3 regions of the Amycolatopsis sp. NPDC114504 genome follow, and region 1 is predicted to be linked to each of the others. Evidence: riboswitches for the same ligand, from Rfam matches in the RefSeq annotation. Region 1 holds a riboswitch; each other region holds the start of a gene.

Evidence for each region. Region 1 has a riboswitch for thiamine pyrophosphate ahead of ACZ7PG_RS26150 (thiamine ABC transporter substrate-binding protein). Riboswitches for the same ligand answer to the same signal wherever they lie in the genome.
Region 2: another riboswitch for thiamine pyrophosphate. It lies ahead of thiO (glycine oxidase ThiO); the one in region 1 lies ahead of ACZ7PG_RS26150 (thiamine ABC transporter substrate-binding protein).
Region 3: another riboswitch for thiamine pyrophosphate. It lies ahead of thiC (phosphomethylpyrimidine synthase ThiC); the one in region 1 lies ahead of ACZ7PG_RS26150 (thiamine ABC transporter substrate-binding protein).

What each region holds. Positions count from the first base shown of each region.
Region 1 is NZ_JBVKDU010000003.1:999,027-1,006,553, forward strand. Features, by position in the region: gene ACZ7PG_RS26145 (ABC transporter permease) at 1-589, opposite strand, end outside; gene ACZ7PG_RS26150 (thiamine ABC transporter substrate-binding protein) at 565-1,617, opposite strand; TPP riboswitch at 1,640-1,748, opposite strand; gene ACZ7PG_RS26155 (4a-hydroxytetrahydrobiopterin dehydratase) at 1,781-2,065, shown strand; gene ACZ7PG_RS26160 (hypothetical protein) at 2,141-2,269, shown strand; gene ACZ7PG_RS26165 (hypothetical protein) at 2,471-2,821, opposite strand; gene ychF (redox-regulated ATPase YchF) at 2,818-3,900, opposite strand; gene ACZ7PG_RS26175 (AlkA N-terminal domain-containing protein) at 4,003-5,394, shown strand; gene ACZ7PG_RS26180 (DUF1737 domain-containing protein) at 5,402-5,593, opposite strand; gene ACZ7PG_RS26185 (AAA family ATPase) at 5,603-7,527, opposite strand, start outside.
Region 2 is NZ_JBVKDU010000003.1:1,576,242-1,583,768, forward strand. Features, by position in the region: gene ACZ7PG_RS28955 (phosphatidylinositol-specific phospholipase C domain-containing protein) at 1-236, opposite strand, end outside; gene thiD (bifunctional hydroxymethylpyrimidine kinase/phosphomethylpyrimidine kinase) at 342-1,169, shown strand; gene ACZ7PG_RS28965 (ion transporter) at 1,229-2,032, shown strand; gene ACZ7PG_RS28970 (MarR family winged helix-turn-helix transcriptional regulator) at 2,029-2,463, opposite strand; gene thiG (thiazole synthase) at 2,562-3,320, opposite strand; gene thiS (sulfur carrier protein ThiS) at 3,322-3,522, opposite strand; gene thiO (glycine oxidase ThiO) at 3,522-4,598, opposite strand; TPP riboswitch at 4,593-4,698, opposite strand; gene thiE (thiamine phosphate synthase) at 4,831-5,496, shown strand; gene ACZ7PG_RS28995 (hypothetical protein) at 5,498-6,229, opposite strand; gene ACZ7PG_RS29000 (threonine ammonia-lyase) at 6,376-7,326, shown strand; gene ACZ7PG_RS29005 (MFS transporter) at 7,323-7,527, opposite strand, start outside.
Region 3 is NZ_JBVKDU010000003.1:1,566,902-1,574,428, forward strand. Features, by position in the region: gene ACZ7PG_RS28910 (LytR C-terminal domain-containing protein) at 1-164, opposite strand, end outside; gene ACZ7PG_RS28915 (DUF3263 domain-containing protein) at 161-469, opposite strand; gene ACZ7PG_RS28920 (peptide deformylase) at 624-1,202, shown strand; gene ACZ7PG_RS28925 (glycoside hydrolase family 15 protein) at 1,265-3,430, opposite strand; gene ACZ7PG_RS28930 (S1C family serine protease) at 3,631-4,542, shown strand; TPP riboswitch at 4,581-4,702, shown strand; gene thiC (phosphomethylpyrimidine synthase ThiC) at 4,696-6,330, shown strand; gene thiD (bifunctional hydroxymethylpyrimidine kinase/phosphomethylpyrimidine kinase) at 6,327-7,127, shown strand; gene ACZ7PG_RS28945 (winged helix-turn-helix transcriptional regulator) at 7,160-7,527, opposite strand, start outside.

The DNA of each region.
Region 1 (7,527 bases):
CGCAGAACAGGAACACGACGGCCGCGGCGGACGCGATCGCCGGCGCCAGCGCGGGCAGCGTCACCGAGCGGAACGCCCGCCACGGTGACGCGCCCAGCGCGCGGGCGGCGTCGGTCGTGCGCGAATCCAGCCGCGCCCAGAGCCCGGCGACGGTCCGCGCGACGACGGCGACGTTGAAGAACGCGTTGGCCAGCACGATCGGCAGGACGCCGCCGTCCGGCCACAGCGCCCGGAACGCCAGGCCGACGACGACGGTCGGCAGCACGAACGGCACCAGCACCAGCGTCCGCGCGAGGCCGACGCCGGGCAGCTTCACCCGGGCCAGCAGGAACGCCACCGGCAGCCCGGCGAGCACCGCGACGACGGTCGACGCCGCCGCGCTGCCGACCGTGAACGCGGCGAGCTGCCAGGTCCGCGCGTCGCCGAGGACGACGTCGAGGCCGCCCGCGGCGAACCCGCGGCCGATGATCGCCAGCACCGGCCACGCGAAGAACACCACCAGGAAGCCGATCGGGACCAGACCCAGCAGCGCCAGGCCGATCCCACGGGCCGTCCTTGGCGGCGCTAAGACTGCACGAGCGTGCGCCATTCGCCGATCCACTTCTCGCGTCCGTCCTGGACCTGGTCCGCCGTCAGCGCCTGCGGCTTCTGCGGCAGCGGCGCGACCTGCGCCCAGCCCGCGGGCAGGTCGACGCCCTGGCGCGCGGGGTAGACGTACATGTTGGCCGCGACCGTCGCCTGGAACTGCTGGGAGAGCAGGAAGTCGACGACCTTGCGCGCGCTCTCGGCCTGCTTGCCGTTCGCCAGCACGCCCGCGTACTCGACCTGCCGGTAGCAGGTGTCGAGCAGCGCCTTGGTGCGCGGCTTGCCGTCGTCGCCGACCTCCGCCGCCGGCGAAGAGGCGTACGAGACGACGATCGGGCGCGGGCCCTTGCCGGACGAGCCGGAGAAGTCCTTGGTGTAGGCCTCTTCCCAGCCGCTGACGACCTTGAGCCCGTTGGCCTTCAGCTTCGTCCAGTAGTCCTTCCAGCCGGCCTCGCCGTACTTCGCGATGGTGCCGAGGAGGAACGCGAGCCCGGGCGACGCCGTCGCCGGGTCCTCGGCGACCAGCAGGTCCTTGTACTTCGGGTCGGCCAGGTCGTCGTACGACGCCGGCGCCGCGATGCCCTTGCTCGTGAAGTAGTTCGTGTCGACGTTGACGCAGACGTCGCCGACGTCGACCGCGGACAGCCGGTGCTCGGGGTCGACGGCGTAGCGCTGCGGCCCGCGGTCGGCCTCCGGGCTGGTGTACGGCTCGAAGACGCCTTCCTTGAGCGCGCGCGAAGCGAAGGTCGAGTCGACGCCGTACGCGACGTCGCCGATCGGGTTGGCCTTCGTCAGCACGAGCTTGTTGGTTAGCGAACCGGCGTCGCCCTGCTTGAGCACGGAGACCTTGATGCCCGACTGCTTCTGGAAGGCGTCGAGCACCTCCTGCGGCGCCAGGAAGGAGTCGTGCGTCACGAGGGTGACGGTGGGCGTCTGCTGCGTGGCACCGTCACCGTCCGACAGCGAGCACCCCGCGGCGACGGCGCTGACGACGGCGATGGCCGTCGCGGCGCGCACAGCCCTGCGTTTCATCTACCCCTCCTGCACTTCGCCGGACGAGGAGGGAAAGCCCTCCCTTCGCCGGCATGATCCGGTCAGGTGCGAACGGTCGCGGGTGACCCCGCCTCTCAGCCCGGCTCGACCGGACTCCCGTGGCAACCGTGCAGCGTAGTCCAGGACGTACGACCATGGAGACATGACGGAAATCTTGAGCGACTCCGAGGCCGACGAACGCTTGAGCGCGGACTGGACCAGGTCCGGGAAGGTCATCTCCCGCGAGGTGGAGCTGGCGAGCTTCCCGCAGGCGATCGAGGTGGTGGACCGCGTCGCGGTGCTGGCCGAGGCCGCCGACCACCACCCGGACATCGACATCCGCTGGCGCACGCTGACGTTCCGCCTCAGCACGCACTCGGCGGGCGGGTTGACGGCGAAGGACTTCTCACTGGCGTCGGAGATCGACGCGGTGCTTTCTTCTTTGTGATCCCGGTTACGCTGAGTGCACTTTTCCGCGGTTTCGACGTCTCTCGGTAAACGACTTTTGCTAGGAGAGACGGCTATGACGCAGGCGATCGTGGTAGGCACGGCGGCATTCGCGACGATGGTGGCAGCGGCCGGAGGTGTGCTCTGGTTCACCGTCCGGGGCCGTCGTCACCCGGATGCCGGTGAGTTCGATCACAGCCGCTAACAAACGGCAAGATCAGCGCGCTGAGCAGGGCGGAAGCATCGGATTTCGGCCCTAGGAAGCGCCATGAACAGCACCGCCACCGCCCCCCTCACCGCCGCCCAGCGCGCCTGGATCAACGCCCTCGCCCCCGCGGTGGTGCTGATCGCGATCGCGCTGATGGGCCTCCTCGGCTGAGTCAGCCTCGCGCCGTCGCCCTGATCTTCAGAGCGGCGGCGCATTCGTCTCCGGGCGCTCGATCCGATCCACGGACGGGAGCTCCCCCGGGACCTCGTCGCTCGTGGTCCAGTACTCGAGGCCGGACAGCCGCCCGTCGTCGGTGAACACGATGAGCCCGCCGTCGGGCGCGTCCGCCTCCACGACCACCCGTTCGGTGAGCCGGGCTGCCGGCAGCTTTTCGTCCACCGCGAGGTCGATCGTCGGGCACCCACAGCCACACCGGCCGGTGACCCACGCCGTTTCCGCCTGGGCCCGCAGTTCGGCCGCGCCCGGGACGTCGCCGGCGAGCAGGAAGGTCAGCACCTCCCGCTCGCGCGGCGTCAGCGGACGGCTCATACGTTGAAGCGGAACTCCACGACGTCACCGTCGGCCATCGTGTAGTCCTTGCCCTCCATGCGGACCTTGCCCGCCGCGCGGGCCGCCGCCATCGAGCCGTTGTCCATCAGGTCGTCGTACGAGACGATCTCCGCCTTGATGAACCCGCGCTCGAAGTCCGTGTGGATGACGCCCGCGGCCTGCGGCGCGGTCGCGCCCTTGGGGATCGTCCAGGCGCGCGACTCCTTGGGGCCCGCCGTCAGGTACGTCTGCAGGCCGAGCGTGTGGAAACCCGCGCGGGCCAGGGCGTACAGGCCCGGCTCCGGCTGGCCGACCGACTCGAGCAGCTCGCGCACCGACTCCTCGTCGTCCAGCTCCAGCAGCTCCGCCTCGACCTTCGCGTCGAGGAACACCGCGTCCGCCGGGGCGACCAGCTTGGCCAGCTCCTCGCGGCGGGCGTCGTCGGTCAGGATCGCCTCGTCGGCGTTGAAGACGTACAGGAACGGCTTCGTCGTGAGGAGGCTGTGCTCGCGAAGCAGCTCGAGATCGACGTCCTTCTGCGCGGAGAAGAGCGTGCGGCCGCTGTCGAGGATTTCCTTCGCCTTCTGCGCGGCCTCGAGCGCGGGCTTCGCTTCCTTCTTGGTCCGCGCTTCCTTCTCCAGGCGCCAGACGGCCTTCTCGAGGGTCTGCAGGTCGGCCAGGATCAGCTCGGTGTTGATCGTCTCGATGTCGCTCATCGGGTCGATCCGGCCGTCGACGTGGATCACGTCGGGGTCGTCGAACACGCGGATGACCTGGCAGATCGCGTTGGCCTCACGGATGTTCGCGAGGAACTTGTTGCCCAGCCCGGCACCCTCGGAGGCGCCCTTGACGATGCCCGCGATGTCCACAAAGGACACCACAGCCGGCACGATCTTCTCCGACTTGTACAGCTCCGCCAGCTTGTCCAGCCGCGGGTCCGGCAGCGGCACGACGCCGACGTTCGGCTCGATCGTCGCGAACGGGTAGTTCGCCGCGAGCACGTCGTTGCGGGTCAGCGCGTTGAACAGGGTGGACTTGCCGACGTTGGGCAGGCCGACGATACCGAGGGTCAGACTCACGATCCCGCAGTCTACGTGCCACGCCCGACCGGGGCCCAAGCGCCCAACGCCGCGTCGGATTTCCGCCAGCGACGGCGCTGACCTGCTGGCATGCTCGGATCCATGGTCACCGAAACGCTCGCACTCTGGCGGGACGCCGAGCGCTGCTACCGCGTGGTCACCGCCCGCGATCCGCGCTTCGACGGCCAGTTCATCATGGCGGTGCGCACCACCGGTATCTACTGCCGGCCGTCCTGCCCGGCGTCGACGCCGAAGGAGCGCAACGTCCGCTTCTTCCCGACGTCGGCCGCCGCGCAAGCCAACGGCTTCCGCGCCTGTCGCCGCTGTCTCCCCGACGCCGTGCCGGGTTCGCCGGACTGGAACGTGCGCGCCGACCTCGCGGCGCGGGCGATGCGCCTGATCTCCGACGGGACCGTGGAGCGCGAAGGCGTCCCGGGCCTCGCGCGGCGGCTCGGCTACTCGGAACGTCAGCTCGGCCGGGTGCTGACCGCCGAGCTGGGCGCGGGCCCGCTCGCGCTGGCCCGGGCGCACCGCGCGCACTCGGCCCGGCTGCTGATCGAGATGTCGGGGCTGCCGCTGACGGACGTCGCGTTCGCGGCCGGCTTCTCCAGCGTCCGGCAGTTCAACGAGACGATCCGCGAGGTGTTCGCGACGACGCCATCGCAGCTTCGCGCCTTCGCCGCGTCTCGACGTGGACGCCAGGGCGACGTCAGCGGGACGCGCCTCAGCCTGCGGTTGCCGTTCAGGCCGCCTTTCGACGCTGCCGGGCTGCTTCGCTTCTTCGCGACTCACGCCGTTCCCGGTGTCGAGGAGGTGACGTCGACGTCCTACGCGCGGACGTTGCTGCTCGCGCACGGCACCGGCGTCGTCCGGCTGACGCCGGAGCCGGACCACGTGCGCTGCGAGCTGCTACTGACCGACCTGCGAGACCTCGGCAGCGCGGTCAGCCGGGTGCGACGGCTGCTCGACCTCGACGCCGACCCCGCGGCGGTCACCCGGGTCCTCGGTGCCGACCCGGCGCTGGCCCGGGTCGTGACGGCCGTGCCGGGGATCCGCGTCCCGGGCACCGTCGACGGTGCGGAGCTGGTGGTCCGCACGCTGCTCGGCGACCGGGTTCCCGCGGCGCTCGGCGAGGAAGTGACGGGCGAGTGGGGCGTGACGCGCTTGTTCCCGTCGGCGGACCGGCTCGCGGCGGTCATGCCCGACCACCCTGGCATCGCCGCGCTGGCCGAAGGCCGCCTGGACGTGCACGTCGGCCGGGACGCGGCGGAGCTGCGCGCCGAACTGCTCGCGTGCCCCGGGATCGACGGCGCCACCGCGGACTCCGTGCTGATGCGCGTACTGGGCGCGCCGGACATCCTGCCGGCCGCGGACCCCGCCGTCCGGCGTGGCGCCGGGGCACTGGGCATCCCGCCGGACTCGCTGCCCGAGCGAGCCCGGGAGTGGACGCCGTGGTGCTCCTACGCCGGGATGTACCTCCGGCAGGCCGCCTGACGCGACGTCAGCCCTGCTCGCCGTGCCACAGCAGGGCCTGCGCGACGATCACCTGGGTGCCGTCGAACGTCGCGGCCGGCGAGCCGTGCAGGCGGTAGCCGAGGTCGAGCGCCTCACTGACGCGGTGGCAGAACTTCGCGTCGTCCGGGCCGGTGAGCAGGCGGTAGCGGGGCAGGCCGTTCGGCGGCTGGTCGGTCATGACTTCCACTCAACCGGCGCGCACCTCCACTGTCGAGCCGGTGCGGGACTTGCGGACCCGCAGCCGCGTCGGGATGCGCTGCCGCAGCTCCTCGACGTGGGACACCAGGCCGACCACCCGGCCGCCCGCGCGCAGCTCGTCGAGGATGTTCATCACGACGTCGAGGGTCTCGGCGTCCAGCGTGCCGAAACCCTCGTCGACGAACAGCGTGTCCAGCAGCGCGCCGCCGGTCTCCCCGGCGACGACGTCGGCCAGCCCCAGCGCCAAGGCCAGCGACGCGAGGAACGACTCGCCGCCGGACAGCGTCTTCGCCGGTCGGATGGTGCCCGAGTAGTCGTCGAGGACGTCGATGCCGAGCCCGCCGCGGGTGCCGCGGGCGCCGGCCGCGTCCGAGTGCACGAACGAGTACCGCCCCTGGCTCATCGTCCGCAGCCGGTGGGTGGCGGCGACCGCCACCTCTTCGAGCCGCGCCGCCAGCACGTACGACCGCAGCGACATCTTCCGGCTGTTCTGCCCGCGCCCGTTGACGACGTCCGCGAGCGCGCGCAGCTCGGCGTACGCTGCTTCGGCCGGTGCGAGGCCGGCGAGGGCCTTGCGCAGGAGGCCCGCCAGCCGGGTCAGCTCCTCGTGCTGAGCGGTCGCCACCCGCAGCGCCGCGTACGCGGAGTCGGCCCGCGCCCGGGCCAGCTGAGCCGCGTCGGCCGCGCGGTCGACGTCCGCGACGTCGTCCGGCGAGATCCCGAACAGGTCCGGCTCGGACAGCAGTGCCCGCGCTCCCGCCGCGGCCGCTTCGGCCTCGGCGATGCCCTGCTCGAGCTTCTCGATCTGCTCGTCCGGCAGCATCGCGGCCCGCGCCTTCTTCAGCGACGCGAACCCCTTCGCCTCGACCGCCGTCTCGACCAGCGCGCGCTGCTGGGCGACGCGCTCCCGGGCGCCCGCGACGGCCGTCCGGGCCTCGCCGACCCCTTCGAGAGCCTCGGCCAGCCCGACCAGGTGCTCCCGCCGGGCACCGACGTCCGCGAACTCACCGCGCCCGGCGACGAGCCGGCGTTCGCGCTCGGCCAGCCGTTCTTCCAAGGCCCGGACGTCGGTCGTGGCCTCGGTCGCCGCCTGCTCGGCCCGGCGGCGACGTTCGGTCCGCAGCTCCAGGTCGCGTTCCAGGAGGACGACCTGTTCGCCGAGCTTCGCCTTCCCGGCCGCCTGCTGCGTCAGCGAAGCGACCGACGCGCGGGCTTCGGCCAGCTCGGCCGTGATCGACTCGGCCGTGCGCTCGCCCAGCCGCTCCAGCAAGCCCGCCAGCCGTGCTTTCGCCTCTTCCAGCGCGACGACGACCCGCTGCCGCATCGCGTCGGCGGCCTGTTCGGCCTCCTCGGCGGCGCGTTCCTCAGCCGGGTCGACGAGTTCGACGTCCCGGTCCGCCGGCGCCGGGTGCTCGGCCGACCCGCAGACCGGACACGGCGCGCCGGCCGGCAACGCGGCGGCCAGTTCGGCCGCCATCCCGTCGAGCCGCCGCTCGCGCAGGTCGAGCCGGTGCTGCCGGGCCGCCTGATGCGTGTCGACGACCTCGCGCAGCTTCGCCTCGCCTCGCTCGACCTTCGCTCGCGCCTCGGGCAGCTCCGCCGCGTCACGCGCGAAAGCCCTCAGCTCATCGACTTTGGCTTTGGCGCCCTCGAGCTTCGCCTCGGCTTCGGCCGCTTTGACGGCGTCCGCCCGCAGCTTGGCGAGCTGGCCGGGGAGGGCGGCCAGCTCGGTCGTCAGCTCTTCGACCTGCTGCCCGGCCGTGACCGCGGCCAGCTTCCGGTCGTCGCGCCGCATGACGTCGAGCTGCTGCTGTTCGGCCTCGGCGACGAGCTCCGCGACCGCGCCGGCCTCTTCCCGCGCGGTGGCCGCCCGCGCCTTGAGGTCGCCGGTGGCCCGGGTGCCGAACTCCCGCA
Region 2 (7,527 bases), 580 kb from region 1:
GGGTTCGAGTGGCTGACCTTCCACTCGTGGGTGAAGAAGTCCGGCCAGACGTCGAGCTCGATCAGCGACGACCCGGCGTCGAGCGCCTGGGCCAGATAGCCGTAGGCCGCCGGGTCGTACGTGTTGTGCACGCCGACCGTCGTGACATGGGAGAGCTTTGGGCTGTCCGCGTTGGCAGCAGTCGCTCCCGAGAACGTGAGCGCTGCCGCGAGGAGGACCACCGAGAAGAGCTTCATCCAGGCTCCTTCGAACGTGAGTAACGTTCACAATGTCTCACCGTGGTTGACTGTTGATGAAGCAAAAGAGGCCGATTGGCCTAGACCAGAAGTCGGGAAACCACCATGACGACGAGCCCTCCCACGGCGTTGACCATCGCCGGGTCGGACTCCGGCGGTGCCGCCGGGCTCCAGGCGGACCTGCGCACCTTCCTGACCTGCGGCGTGCACGGCCTGGTCGCGGTCACCGCCGTCACGGTGCAGAACACCCTGGGTGTGCACGACCGCGCCGACCTGCCGCCGCACATCGTGGCCGGGCAGATCGAGGCCGTCGCGGCGGACATGGGCGTCGGGGCGGCCAAGACCGGTATGCTGGCGTCCGCGGAGATCATCAACGCCGTCGCGGCCGCGTGCGACAAGGCCGGGATCGGCCGCGACGAGAAGATCCCGTTCGTCGTCGACCCGGTCGCGGCGTCGATGCACGGCCACCCGCTGTTCGACGACGCCGGCCTGCACGCCCTGCGCGACGAGCTGCTGCCGCGCGCGACGGTGCTGACCCCGAACCTGGACGAGGTCCGCCTCCTGACCGGCATGACCGTGAAGGACCGCGAGGGCATGCACACCGCGGCCGTGGTGCTCCAGCGGATGGGCCCGAAGTACGTCCTGGTCAAGAGCGGTCACCTGCAGTCCGACCCCGAATGCGTCGACCTGCTCTTCGACGGCTCGACGTTCGTGGAGCTGCCGGGCGAGCGGTATCCGACGCCGCACACCCACGGCGCGGGCGACACGATGGCGTCGGCGCTCACGGCGGGCCTGGCCAAGGGCATGCCGGTGGTCGAGGCGGCGCGGTACGGCAAGTGGTTCGTCTCCCACGCCGTCGAGCACGCCTACCCGATGGGCGCCAAGGTCGGACCCGTCTCGGCCTTCTGGCGGCTGGCACCCGAAGAGCGCTGAGCACCCGCCCGGTTACCATCCCTGCGTTTACTCATCCTTGAACTGAGCAGGGGGCGGCCTTGACCGGGCGCGAGCGGGTGGCGAAGGTCCTCGAGGACCGCCGCTTCCAGAACTTCATCATCGCCGTGATCGTGTTCAACGCGACCACGCTCGGCATGGAGACGTCGACGTCCCTGATGAACGGCTACGGGACGCTCCTGCACGTCCTCGACCACATCGCGCTGGGCATCTTCGTCGCCGAGCTGCTCGCGAAGTTCTACGCCTACCGCGGCGCGTTCTTCCGCGACAACTGGAACGTCTTCGACCTGCTGGTCGTCGGCATCGCGGTGATCCCGGCGACCGGGCCGTTCGCCGTCCTGCGATCCCTGCGCGTGCTCCGGGTGCTGCGGCTGATCTCGGTCGTGCCGTCGATGCGCAAGGTCGTCTCCGGGCTGCTCGCGGCGATCCCCGGCATGGCGTCGATCGCCGCGCTGCTCGCGCTGATCATCTTCGTCGCCGGCGTTATGGCGACCAAGCTGTTCGGCGTCATCTCGCCGGAGAACTTCGGTGACCTCGGCACGTCGCTGTTCACGCTGTTCCAGGTGATGACCGGTGAGGCGTGGCCGGACATCGCGAAGGAGATCATGGTCCAGGCGCCGATGGCCTGGATCTTCTTCGTCGTCTACATCCTGGTGTCGAGCTTCGCGGTGCTGAACCTGTTCATCGCCGTGGTCGTCAGCGGCATGGAGGACGAGCTGCGCCAGGACATCCGCGAGGAAGAGGCGAAGCAGGCCGAAACCCAGGCGGCCGCGAACCAGGAGATCCTCGACGAGCTGCGCGCCCTGCGGGCCGAGCTCGCCGAGCTGCGGCGGGAAGCGGCTTAGCGGTCCTCGTCCGCGATCAGCGCCTCGAGCGCCGGGAGCGCCGTCGTCAGGGCTTCGCGGTGCTCGGGCGTCAGGCGGTCGAGACGTCGGTTCAGCTCCTGCACCCGCGTCGACCGGACGCCGGAGACGAGCCGCTCGCCCTCCTCGGTCGCCTTCGCCAGCCACGCGCGGCGGTCGACCGGGTCGGACTCGCGGCTGACGTAGCCCGCCTCGACGAGCGACGCGATGATCCGCGACATGGTCGCCGCGGCGACGCCCTCCTTCGCGGCGAGGTCGCCGAGACGCAGCTGACCGGAGATCACCAGCGTCGCGAGGGCCGAGATGGCGCCGTGGCCCGGGCCGGGTACCCCGGCCTGCCGCAGTGACCGGGACAGCCTGCCGACGGCGAGGTACAACCTGCCCGAGACGTCCTGGACGGAGGTGCTGGTCACGGCTGGCTCCTTCTGCCCTTGCCCCGCCGCGGGTGCGCCGGAAAGTGCCGACAACCTTACGGGTTCGCGGTGCACGTTCGGCGTTAAGGCACCCGTGTTCACCGGGGTGGACTCGATGCCTGCGCCCAGAACCGCTGCGGCACGCGCCCGGCGCTGCGGGCCAGGTGACCGGCGACGACGGCCGAGCGCATCGCCGCGGCCATCCGTTCGGGGTCCGTCGCCCGGGTGACGGCGGTGGACAGCAGGACGGCGTCGCAGCCGAGCTCCATCGCCAGCGTCGCGTCGGACGCCGTGCCGATTCCGGCGTCCAGGATCACCGGGACGCCCGCCCGCGAAACGATCAGCTCGATGTTGTGCGGATTCCGGATGCCGAGGCCGGTGCCGATCGGCGCGCCCAGCGGCATCACCGCGGCGCAGCCGGCCTCTTCGAGGCGCAGCGCGAGCACCGGATCGTCGTTCGTGTAGGCGAACACGGTGAACCCGTCGGCGGCCAGCCGTTCGGCGGCGTCGAGGGTTTCGATCGGGTCCGGGAGCAGCGTCCGGTCGTCGGCGTGCACCTCGAGCTTGATGAGATCGGTACCGAGCGCCTCGCGCGCCAGCTGCGCGGTGAGCACGGCTTCGGCGGCCGTGCGGCAGCCCGCGGTGTTCGGCAGCAGCTCGATGCCGAGCCTCTTCAGCAGTTCGAGGACGCCGGAGCCGCCCTCGGCGTCGGCGCGGCGCATGGCGACGGTGGTCAGCTCGGTGCCGGACGCGACCAGCGCGCGTTCGAGCACGGCGAGGTTCGCCGCGCCGCCGGTGCCGATGATCAGCCTCGACGACAGCTTGTGCGTGCCGATGACCAGCGGTTCTTCGTCCATTTCAGCCTCCCTGGACCGCGGTGAGCACGTCGAGTGCCGCGCCCTTGGGCACGGCGGTGGCCGCCCAGTCGCCGCGGCGGACGACGACGCCGTCGACCGCGACGGCGATGCCGGGCCGCTGGCCGCCCGACGCGTCGAGGACGTCGGCGACGGTCGCGCCGTCCGGGAACTCCGTCCACGTCCCGTTGAGCTTGATCTCCATCACACGTGCTCCTTTTGGTGCAGGCGGGCGGGCGAAGCCGCTTCGACGCCTTCGGGCGGCTTCTCACCCTCGAGCCAGGCGAGGACGGCGTCCGCGGTCACGGGGGCCATCAGCAAGCCGTTGCGGTGGTGCCCGGTGGCGGCGAAGACGCCGTCGTCCAGGACACCGACGTACGGCAGCACGTCCCGACTGCCGGCCCGCAGGCCCGCGGCGGTCTCGACGAGCTCGTACTCGGTGATCGCGGGGAAGACGCGCTCGGCGCCCTCGATCAGCTCGCGGACGCCGCGCGCGGTGACGGCCCGGTCGAAGCCCGCTTCGTACTGCGTCGCGCCGAGCACAAGCTCCTGGTCGCCGCGCGGGACGAGGTAGATCGGGCGCCCCTCGACGACGGCCCGCACGGTGCGCGACGGCGGCGGCAGGCAGCCGCGGCGCGGTTTCAGGCGCAGGATCTCGCCCTTGAGCGGGCGGACGGCGTCGGCGAGCTGCGGGTGCAGCCGCCCGGTCCAGGCACCCGCGGCGAGCACGACGGCGTCGGCGTCCGGGATCCGTTCGACGCGCTCGCGGACGAACCGGACTTTGTGGTTGACGCAGGCCGCGTACAGGGCGTGGAGCAGTTTCCGGTTGTCCACGGCCAGGTCGCCGAGCACGTGGAGTCCACTTCGGACGGACCCGACCCCGGGTTCGAGCCGCTTGGTCTCCCGGCTGGTGAGCCGTTCGGCCGCGCGGCCGAGCGAGTGCAGGTGGGCGGCGAGGATGTCGAGGTGCCCGGCGTCGGCGCTGTCGAACGCGACGACGAGCGTCCCGTGCTCGGCGAGTCCGGGGTCGACGCCCTCCTGCGCGAGGTCGCTCGCGAAGCCGGGCCAGCGCCGTAAAGAGGCTTCGCCGAGCGTGAGGACGTCCTCCTCGCCCGGCCAGGCCTCGGTGACCGGGGCGAGCATGCCGCCGGCCAGCCAGGACGCGCCGCCGCGGACGGGCTCGGGGTCGTAGAGGGTGACTTCGTGGCCGGTGCTCGCCGCGCGCCAGGCCGCGGACAGGCCGATGACGCCGCCACCGACGACGGCCAGGGTGTTCGTCATGGGAATCACGCTCCCTGCGCCGGCATGACCCGGATCAGGTTCCACGGTCGGAGCGGCAGCTCCCTCTCAGCCCGTCCCTCGGGCTCCCGTGCGGACTCCCTCACCCTACTGTGCCGTTGGTTGATAATCCAACCGCAGCCACGGCCGGATGACTTTCGCGGCAACGACACTTGCCGCTCGACGGCCGGCCTGCTTTGGTCGGATTATCAACCGCCGAGGTACGGTCGCCGCTATGCCCGCCCTCTCCGGTGACAAGATCCGCGCCCGCCTCGACGCCGCGCGCCTGTACCTGTGCACGGACGCCCGCACAGCCCGCGGCGACCTGGCCGCGTTCGCCGACGCGGCGCTGGCCGGCGGCGTCGACATCATCCAGCTGCGCGACAAGACCGGCGGCTCTCCGCTCGAGGCCGCGGCCGAGATCGCGGCGCTGGAGGTGCTGGCCGAGGCGTGCGCGCGCCACGGAGCGCTGCTGTCGGTGAACGACCGCGCGGACGTGGCACTGGCGGTCGGCGCGGACGTGCTCCACCTGGGCCAGGACGACATCCCGGTCCCGCTGGCCCGCCGCATCCTGGGCGACGAGGTGGTCATCGGCCGCTCGACGCACTCCGTTTCGCAGGCTTCGGCTGCCGCTGTGGAGTCGGGCGTGGACTACTTCTGCACGGGCCCGTGCTGGCCCACGCCGACGAAGCCCGGGCGTACCGCGCCGGGGCTGGACCTGGTCCGCGCGACCGCGGCTTCGGCTCCCTCGCGCCCTTGGTTCGCGATCGGCGGGATCGACGGCCCGCGGCTCCCGGAGGTTCTGGAAGCCGGGGCGTCGCGGATCGTCGTCGTCCGGGCCATCACCGAGGCCGAGGACCCCGAAGCCGCCGCGCGAGAGCTGCGGGCCCGCCTCCCCTGACCTACGGGGTCGGGGTGGTCGCCGCGCCCTGGCTGGTCGGCGGGGCCGAGGTCGTCGGCTGCTGGGCCGTTGTGCTCGGGGTCGTCGGGGTGGTCGTCGGGGACTGCGACGACGTCGTCGGCGGGGTGGTCGTCTCCGTGGTCGTCGACGGCGTGTTCGTCGGCGAGTCCTGGGTGTCGTTCGTCGAGGTCGACGGCGTTGTCGACGGGGTCGGGTCCGTGGTGCCCGATCCGCCGCCGAAGATCTTGCCGATGCTCGAGCCCGTGCCCGCCGCCACCTTGCCGCCCGTCGCCGCCTCGACGCCGACGATCGCCAGGATCGCCACCGCGAACGCCACCACGCTCGTGCCGATGATCAACGGCCAGCGCAGCTTCCGCAGCCGCGAAGGCTCTTCCTCGGGCGGTGACTCCGGCCGCGGAAGCCGCACCGTCGGCTGCTCGGCCAGCTCGACCTCGGAACCGGTCCCGCCGCGCCGGCGGATCCCCGACGTCGCCAGCTGCCGGGCCCTCGCCGCCGCCGCGCGCGTGCGCTGCAGCGAGCGCAGGTACACCTCGCCGCCGACCGTCGTGATCACACTCGCCACGCCCGCGCCCACGACGGTCCCCGCCACGCCGAGCGTCGATCCCAGCAGTGCCGCCGTCACCGCCGCCAGTGCCGCTGCCATCACCTGCGCGATCCGCAGGCCTGACTTCTCTTCCTTCGCTTCGGAAGCCGCTGCGTTCTCCTTGCTCATGATCCCGATCCGGTAGTAAGTCTTCTCCCCTGTCCAACGTCTAAGGCGCGCGAGGAACTCCCCGCGTTGCCGTGACGTGAGGAGGACCACTCCGTCTGTCCACAATAGACACTCCGGATCGAACACTTTCTTGACATACTCGGCACATGGAACTGGTGACGATCTCAGACATCGAGGCCGCGGCGAAGCGCGTCCAGGGTGTCGCCGTGCGCACGCCCCTGCTGCTCCAGACGTGGGACCCCCGCGGAACCCTGTGGCTCAAACCCGAAAGCCTGCAACCGGTCGGCGCGTTCAAGGTGCGCGGCGCGTTCAACGCGATCGGTTCCCTCGACGAGCTGCAGCGCTCCCGTGGCGTCATCGCTTACTCGAGCGGCAACCACGCGCAAGCCGTCGCTTACGCCGCGCAGCAGTACGGCGTGCCCGCGGTGATCGTCGTGCCGGACATCGCGCCGCGGATCAAGGTCGAGGCCACCCGCGCGTACGGCGCCGAGGTGATCGAGGTGCCGATCGGCGAGCACGAGGCCAAAGCGCACGAACTGGCCGCCGAACGCGGGCTGACCCTCGTCCCGCCCTTCGACGACGCGGCGATCATCGCCGGACAGGGCACGACGGGCCTCGAGATCGCCGAGGACCTCCCCGACGTCGAGGTCGTGCTGGTGCCGGTCAGCGGCGGCGGGCTGGCGTCCGGCGTCGGCACCGCCATCAGGGCCCGCGCCCCGCACGCGAAGGTCATCGGCGTCGAGCCGGCGCTGGCCGGCGACACGACCGAGGGGCTGCGCCTGGGCCGTCAGGTCGACTGGCCGCAGGCGGACCGCGCCCGGACGATCGCCGACGGCCTGCGCGCGCAGCCGTCGGAGCTGACCTTCGCACACCTGAAGGAGGTCGTCGACGCCATGGTCACGGTCTCCGAGGACGAGATCCGCGAGACCATGCGCACGCTCGCCCGCAAGGCCCGGCTGGTCGCCGAGCCCAGCGGCGCGGTGGCGACGGCGGCGTACCTGTTCCACGCCGAAGAGCTGCCGGCCGGACGCACGGTCGCCGTCGTCTCGGGCGGCAACGCCGACCCGGCGATGTTCGCGGAGATCCTCGCGGGCTAGGAACCGGCGACCGGGGTCCCGCCGCCGCGGACGTGCGTCGGCGGGCCCTCGACACCGCAGTGGTAGCACTCGCCCAGGTGCGGAGACTCGTCGGCGGCCGGGGGCGGAGGAGTCGGGGGCGCGAGGACGCCGTTGTGGATGCCCAGCGCGATCAGCCCGCCGGCGATCGCCAGCGCCGCGCAGATCACCAGCGCCATCCGC
Region 3 (7,527 bases), 570 kb from region 1:
GTGGAGCTGCCCGGTGAGCTGGGCGTGCCGCTCGGCCCGGCTTCGTTCGACCCGTCACCACTCAACGCGGACACGCCGCCGATGACCGCGGCGATGATGGCCACCCCGATCAGGACGACGCCCGCGGCCTTCATCGGCCGGGACATTCCCGAAAACACACTCATTTCAGCTCGATCCCCAGTCGCCGGGCGCCACGCTTGCGCTGGCGGGCGGCGCGCGTCTTGCGCAGCCGCTTCACCAGCATCGGGTCGGCTTCGATCGCTTCCGGCTTCTCCAGCAGCTTGTTGAGCAGCTGGTAGTAGCGCGTCGCGGACAAATCGAAGCGTTCGCGGATGGCGTTCTCCTTCGCCCCGGCATGTCGCCACCACTGGCGCTCGAAGACGAGGATCTCGACCTCGCGTTCGGTCAGGCCGGGCACGGGCTTCGGCGGCGACGGCTGCGGCTCAGCCATCGACTCCGCGGCGTCCATCCGAGTCCCTCTCAATCGGGCGTATGGCGAATCAGACCTAGCTCTTCCGCGGGCGCCATTCAACCACGGAAGCGCACGCCGACGTGGGCATCCGCGTCGGCGCGTCACGGTCTGATGCAGGTCTACCAGAGGGGTCCGACTAAACTGCGTGGTCGTGACCATCCACCCCATCGTGATCGCCGGCGAACCCGTGCTGCACCAGCCGACTCGGGAGATCACCGAGTTCGACGAGAAGCTGCGCACGCTCACCGACGACATGTTCGAGACGATGTACGCCGCCGAAGGAGTCGGTCTCGCGGCCAACCAGATCGGCCTCGACCTGCGGGTGTTCGTGTACGACTGCCCGGACGACGAGGGCGTCCGGCACAAGGGCCTCGTCGTGAACCCCAAGCTCGAGACGTCGGAGATCCCGGAGACCATGCCGGACCCGGACGACGACTGGGAGGGCTGCCTGTCCGCGCCCGGCGAGTCGTACCCGACGGGCCGCGCGACGTGGGCGAAGGTGACCGGCTTCGACGTCGAGGGCAACCCGATCGAGGTCGAGGGCACCGGCTACTTCGCGCGCTGCCTGCAGCACGAGACCGACCACCTCGACGGCTTCATCTACCTCGACCGCCTGGTCGGCCGGCACGCGCGCGCGGCGAAGAAGATGCTGAAGTCCAACAAGTGGGGCGTCCCGGGCAACTCGTGGCTGCCGCCGAAGACCCCCGAGGACGACGGCGCCGTCCTCTGACCCGCCCCCCGGTCGTGAGTGAGAAACAGGGTTAGAACACTGTTTCTCACTCACGACGGGTTTCAGCAGCCGAGGAAGTGGCAGCGCACCACCTTCGGCGTCTCCAGCGTCGAGCCCGCCTTGACGTCCTGCGCGAGCCGGACGTACTGGGCGTGCGTCCAGGCCAGCGGGGTCGCCGAGTTGTTCGGCGTGCCCGTCGCGAAGCCCGGCTGCCCCGACGGCGCGTTCTCGTCCCACACCTGCTCCGGCATGGTCTCCGCCGAGCTGCTCACCCGGCCGAGGTCACGCAGCCGCCGCGCGGCCGACGCCGGGTCGCCGAGCGTCAGCTCGTACTCGCCGCGCTCGCCGGCCAGCAGCGGCCACAGCCGGCCGAACGTCGTGCGGCTCTCGGCCGGGAACGTGTAGTCCCACGGCGAACCGTCGGCCTGCTCGCCGTAGCCGTCCTTGGTGTAGCGGTGCCAGAACTGGCCGGTCGGCGTCGTGAACGCGATGTCCTTGTCCGTCACCTTGATGCTGTTGCGAACCACCGGGTCGTCCGCGCGGTAGATGCCGAGCCGGACCAGGTCGAGGAAGCCCGCGTCGGTGACCGCGCGCTGGTCCATCGTGACGCTCGAGTTGCCGAGGTTGTACGTCGTCCCGGCGTTGGCGTTCGCGTCCTTGGTCAGCCGGACGAAGTACGGGTCCTTCGACAGCGGCCCGTTCGTGGTGATCGTCTGCTTCGGCAGGTCGGCCTTCATCTTGTCGGCCGCCGCGAGGTACCGGGCGGCGTCCGCCGGAGCTCCGTTGTGCGAAGCGATGTCCGCGGCGCAGACGAGCCCGGCGATCACCGACGCGATGGTCGACGGGGACCAGCCGTCCTGCTCCTCCCAGCGCTCCTGCTGGGTGTACGGCGCCCGCTGCCCGTTCGGGCCCACGTACCCGAGGATGAAGTCGGCGGCCTTCCGGACGCCGGGCCACAGGTCGTTGCGGCCGAGCTGCTGGGCCAGCACGATCGGGAAAGCGGTTTCGTCGAGCTGGATCGACGTCCAGTACGGCACGCCGTCGACCCGGCTGTTCTGCGGCATGTGCCCGTCGGCCTGCTGCTGGGTGCCGAACATGTACGACACCGAGCGGTTCGCGGCGGCCGTGTCGCCGCCGGCGGCCAGGCCGGTCGCGATCTGGTAGAGGTCACGCGGCCAGACCAGGTGGTAGGTGCCGGACGGCGACCACTCCGGGTCGTTGTTCCCGAAGCGCCACGGCATGCTCGGCGACGCGATGAAGGCGCCCGGGTGGTGCTTGTCCTCGCTCGCGGCGAGCGTCAGCATCGACGCCTTGTAGAGGTCACGCTCGGCGTCGGTCTTCAGCGACGACGGCGGCTTGCTGACGCCGCGCAGGTACTGTTCCCAGCCGCGGTCGTACGCGCGGGTGATGTCGCGGACGCCGCGTCGCTGCGACGCCTGCGCGCTGCCGAGCGCGTCGGCGGCCTTCGCGCCCATGCCTAGGGCGAGGGTGACGTGCCGGTTCCGGACGCCGTCGGCGCTCGTCTGCCCGGTCAGCAGGACGTTGCCCTTGGCGGCGGTGTCGTACTGCGCCAGCTTGAAGGTCTTCGTGAGCTGCGTGTTGCCGTCGGACGAGCCCGCGTAGCCGACGCTCGTCTTCGTGAACGCGGGCTTGGCGGTCAGCGCGGCGGCGTTCGTCGCGTCCTGCGCGGTGACGGCGTCGCCCTTGCGCGCGGCCGAGTCGTCGGAGCCGTCGTTGGTCAGGTCCGGGTCGGCGACCGCGTAGAGCTGGTACGGGCGCCCGGTGAGCGACTGGAAGTCGACGTCCACCAGCACGGTCGTGGCGGCCGGGTCGGTGACGTAGGTCTTGCGCAGCCGCCAGCGGTGCTGGTCGTCGGTGATCGTCTGCTCGTAGGTCAGGCTGTCGTCGTCGGTCCGCCGCACCTGCTGCGCCTTCTCGGCGTAGTCGAGGTCGGCGAAGCTACGGCCGTCCGTGACGACGAAGTTCATCGACCGGACGCTCGGCGTCGACAGGTCCGGGTAGTAGACCTCGGACATCTGGCCGCCCTGGAGCGTGAACCAGACGTTGCTGGACCGGTCGTGAGCCGTGCCGAAGCCGGTCTTGTTCGCGGGCAGCCAGCTGGGATGGGTCCCAGGAGCGCCGGGAGCCTCTCCCGCGGCCGCCGCGATCCCCGGGATCAGGCCGGTGACCAGCAGCCCGGCGAGGGCGCCGAACATGAGTTTTCGCATATCAACCCCACAGAAAGTCACTTCTGCACCGTTACAGAAGCGCCTGGAAGTGTCTCGCCGATCCTTCACCGGCGCATGGTCCGATCCGGTGAACCACTGACCGTCACTGGTCCGCCCGGCCGGTTCTCCAGCAGCGAACGGACTTCGGGCGCTTTCCGGCGCAGACTTGTAGTACCTGCAACGGTGTAATCGAGGTGCTCATGGAAGACGCGATGGACGCCTACTCGCGGGCGGTCAGCACGGTCGCCAAGACCGTCACCCCGCACGTCGCCGGGGTTCAGCTCGCGCGCGGCAGCGGCTCGGCCGTCGTCTTCGCCGCCGATGGCCACCTGCTGACCAACGCGCACGTCGTCGACGGCAACCGAAAAGGCGTCGCGACCTTCGCCGACGGCAGCGAAGTGCCGTTCGACGTCGTCGGCGCCGACCCGCTGTCCGATCTCGCGGTGCTGCGGGCACGCGGCGAGACGCCGTCGGCCGCTCAGCTGGGCGACGCCGACCAGCTCGTCGTCGGGCAGCTCGTCGTGGCCATCGGGAGCCCGCTCGGCTTCTCCGGCACCGTCACCGCGGGTGTCGTCAGCGCACTCGGCCGGGCACTGCCGGTGCGCCACGGCCGCGCGGGGCGCGTGATCGAAGACGTCATCCAGACCGACGCCGCGCTCAACCCGGGCAACTCCGGCGGCGCGCTCGCCGACTCCACCGGCCGCGTCGTCGGCATCAACACCGCCGTCGCCGGCATCGGGCTCGGGCTCGCCGTGCCGATCAACGCGACGACGCGGCGGATCATCGACACTCTCGTCGTCGAAGGCCGGGTGCGGCGCGCGTACCTCGGCGTCGTCGGGGTCCCGGCGCCGCTGCCGGACGACATCGCCGAGCGCACCGGGCAGAGCGCCGGGCTGAGGGTCCACGAGGTCGTCTCCGGCGGTCCCGCCGACCGCGCGGGCCTCAAGGCGGGCGACCTCGTGCTGACCGTCGGCCGCACCCGCGTCTCGGACGCCCAGGGCATCCAGCGGCAGCTGTTCGCGGAAGTGATCGGCACCGCACTGCCGATCACCGTGCTGCGCAACGGAGCCATGGTCGACGTGTACGCCACTCCGGCCGAGTTGGTCGGGTGACTTGAGTATCGCGCTCCGGCGTGGCATGGTCGGTGGCACAACACCAACGCGGGAGCTCGCGCCATGGCGGGCTGAGAGGGTGACTTGCGTTTCGCAGGCGTCACCGACCGCATGAACCTGACCGGGTAATGCCGGCGTAGGGAGTGAAAGTCGTTGACGACGCTCGAAAACAAGGACGTCTCCGTCACCACCGGCCCGATCACCGGTTCACACAAGGTGTATCACCAGACCGAATCCGGCCTGCGTGTTCCCGCACGCCGGATCGACCTCTCGAACGGCGAACACTTCGACGTCTACGACACTTCCGGCCCGTACACCGACCCCGAAGCCGAGATCGACGTCCACAGTGGACTGCACCGGCTGCGCGCCGGCTGGGCCGACGGGCGTGAGCACAACACCCAGCTCGGCTGGGCCAAACAGGGTGTCATCACGCGGGAGATGGAGTACGTCGCCGCCCGCGAACGGGTTTCCGCGGAGTTCGTGCGCGCCGAGGTCGCGAGCGGCCGCGCGGTGATCCCGGTCAACCGCAGGCACCCCGAGTCCGAACCGACGATCATCGGCAAGAACTTCCTGGTGAAGATCAACGCCAACATGGGCAACTCGGCCGTCTGGTCGTCGGTCGAGGAAGAGGTCGACAAGATGGTGTGGGCGACACGCTGGGGCGCCGACACGATCATGGACCTTTCGACGGGCAAGCGGATCCACGAGACGCGGGAGTGGATCATCCGCAACTCGCCGGTCCCGGTCGGCACCGTGCCGATCTACCAGGCGCTGGAAAAGGTCGACGGGGAACCGGAAAAGCTGTCGTGGGAGGTCTACCGCGACACCATCATCGAGCAGTGCGAACAGGGTGTCGACTACGTCACCGTGCACGCCGGCGTGCTGCTGCGCTACATCCCGCTGACCGCGCGGCGCGTTACCGGCATCGTCAGCCGCGGCGGGTCGATCATGGCCGCGTGGTGCCTCGCGCACCACCAAGAGTCCTTTTTGTACACGCACTTCGAGGAGCTCTGCGAGATCCTCCGGCAGTACGACGTCACGTTCTCCCTCGGCGACGGCCTGCGCCCCGGCTCGATCGCCGACGCCAACGACCGCGCCCAGTTCGCCGAGCTGGAGACCCTCGGCGAGCTGACGCACATCGCGCGTTCGCACGACGTCCAGGTGATGATCGAGGGCCCCGGCCACGTGCCGATGCACAAGATCAAGGAGAACGTCGAGCTCGAGGAAAAGCTTTGCGGTGAAGCGCCGTTCTACACCCTCGGTCCACTCGCGACGGACATCGCGCCGGCGTACGACCACATCACGTCGGCCATCGGCGCGGCGCAGATCGGCTGGTACGGCACGGCGATGCTGTGTTACGTCACACCGAAGGAGCACCTCGGCCTGCCGAACCGCGACGACGTCAAGACCGGCGTGATCACGTACAAGATCGCCGCGCACGCCGCGGATCTCGCCAAGGGCCACCAGTACGCCCAGGAGTGGGACGACGAGCTGTCGAAGGCGCGCTTCGAGTTCCGCTGGAACGACCAGTTCAACCTGTCGCTCGACCCGGACACCGCGCGCGCGTTCCACGACGAGACACTGCCCGCCGAGCCGGCCAAGACCGCGCACTTCTGCTCGATGTGCGGGCCGAAGTTCTGTTCGATGCGGATCACGCAGGACGTCCGCAAGTACGCCGAGGAGCACGGTCTGTCCACAGTGGAGGCGATCGAGGCCGGCATGGCGTCGAAGTCGGCGGAGTTCACCGAGTCCGGCGGCAAGGTCTACCTGCCCGTGGTGCAGCCGTGACACCGCCCACCGCCCTCACCATCGCCGGATCCGACTCCGGCGGTGGTGCGGGCATCCAGGCGGACCTGCGGACGTTCTTCGCCAACGGCGTACACGGGCTCGTCGCACTGACCGCGGTGACCGTGCAGAACTCCCTGGGCGTCCAGGGTTTCACCGAGATCCCGGCCGACGTCGTCACCGCACAGATCAAGGCGGTGGCGTCCGACATGGGCGTGAACGCGGCGAAGACGGGCATGCTCGCGACGGCGGAGATCATCCGCGCGGTCGCGAAGACCCTGGATGAGCTGGGGATGGACTTCCCCTTGGTGGTCGACCCGGTGGCAGCGTCGATGACCGGCCACGCGCTGCTCCGGGAGGACGCCCTGGAGGCGATCCGCACAGAGCTGTTCCCGCGCGCGACGCTGATCACGCCGAACCTGGACGAAGTCGGGCTCTTGACCGGCATCTCGGTTTCCGACGAGGCTTCCCAGCACGCGGCGGCGGAGGCACTGCTGGAGTTCGGCTCGCAGTGGGTCCTCGTCAAGGGCGGCCACATGCAGGGGACGTCCGAGTGCGTGGACCTGCTGTCGGACGGAAAGTCGTTCATCTCGTTGAGCGGCCCGCGGTTCAAGACGGAGAACACCCACGGCGGCGGCGACACGATGGCCTCGGCGATCACGGCGTCACTGGCGAAGGGCGCTTCGGTGCCGGACGCGGTGGCAGCGGGGAAGAAGTTCATCGAGCGCTGCGTCGCCGAGTCTTACCCGCTCGGTGCGGGTGTCGGGCCGGTGTCGCCGTTCTGGGTGCTGGACCGCTAAACACCGGTCGCCGGCCTGGCCGAACTCAGCGGCTAACGGACCGGCTGCAGCTCCCGGCCGTCGTACTCCTCGCGTGACGAGCGGATGCGGTCGAAGTTCGCCTGCGACCACGTGCTCAGCGCCACCAGGTGCGCCCCCACCTCCGCGCCCATCTCCGTCAGTGCGTACTCCACCGTCGGGGGCGTTGTCGGGTACACCGTGCGCGTCAGGAAGCCGTCGCGCTCCAGTTGGCGGAGGTTCTGGGTCAGCATCTTCTGGCTGATTCCGTCGACCGCGCGGCGCAGCTCGCCGAAGCGGTGCGGGCCGCGGGCCAGTGCGCCCAGCATCAGGGCCGTCCACTTGTTGGCCAGCAGATCCAGCACGTCCCGGCAGGGACAGCTGCGGAGGTAGACGTCCCAGG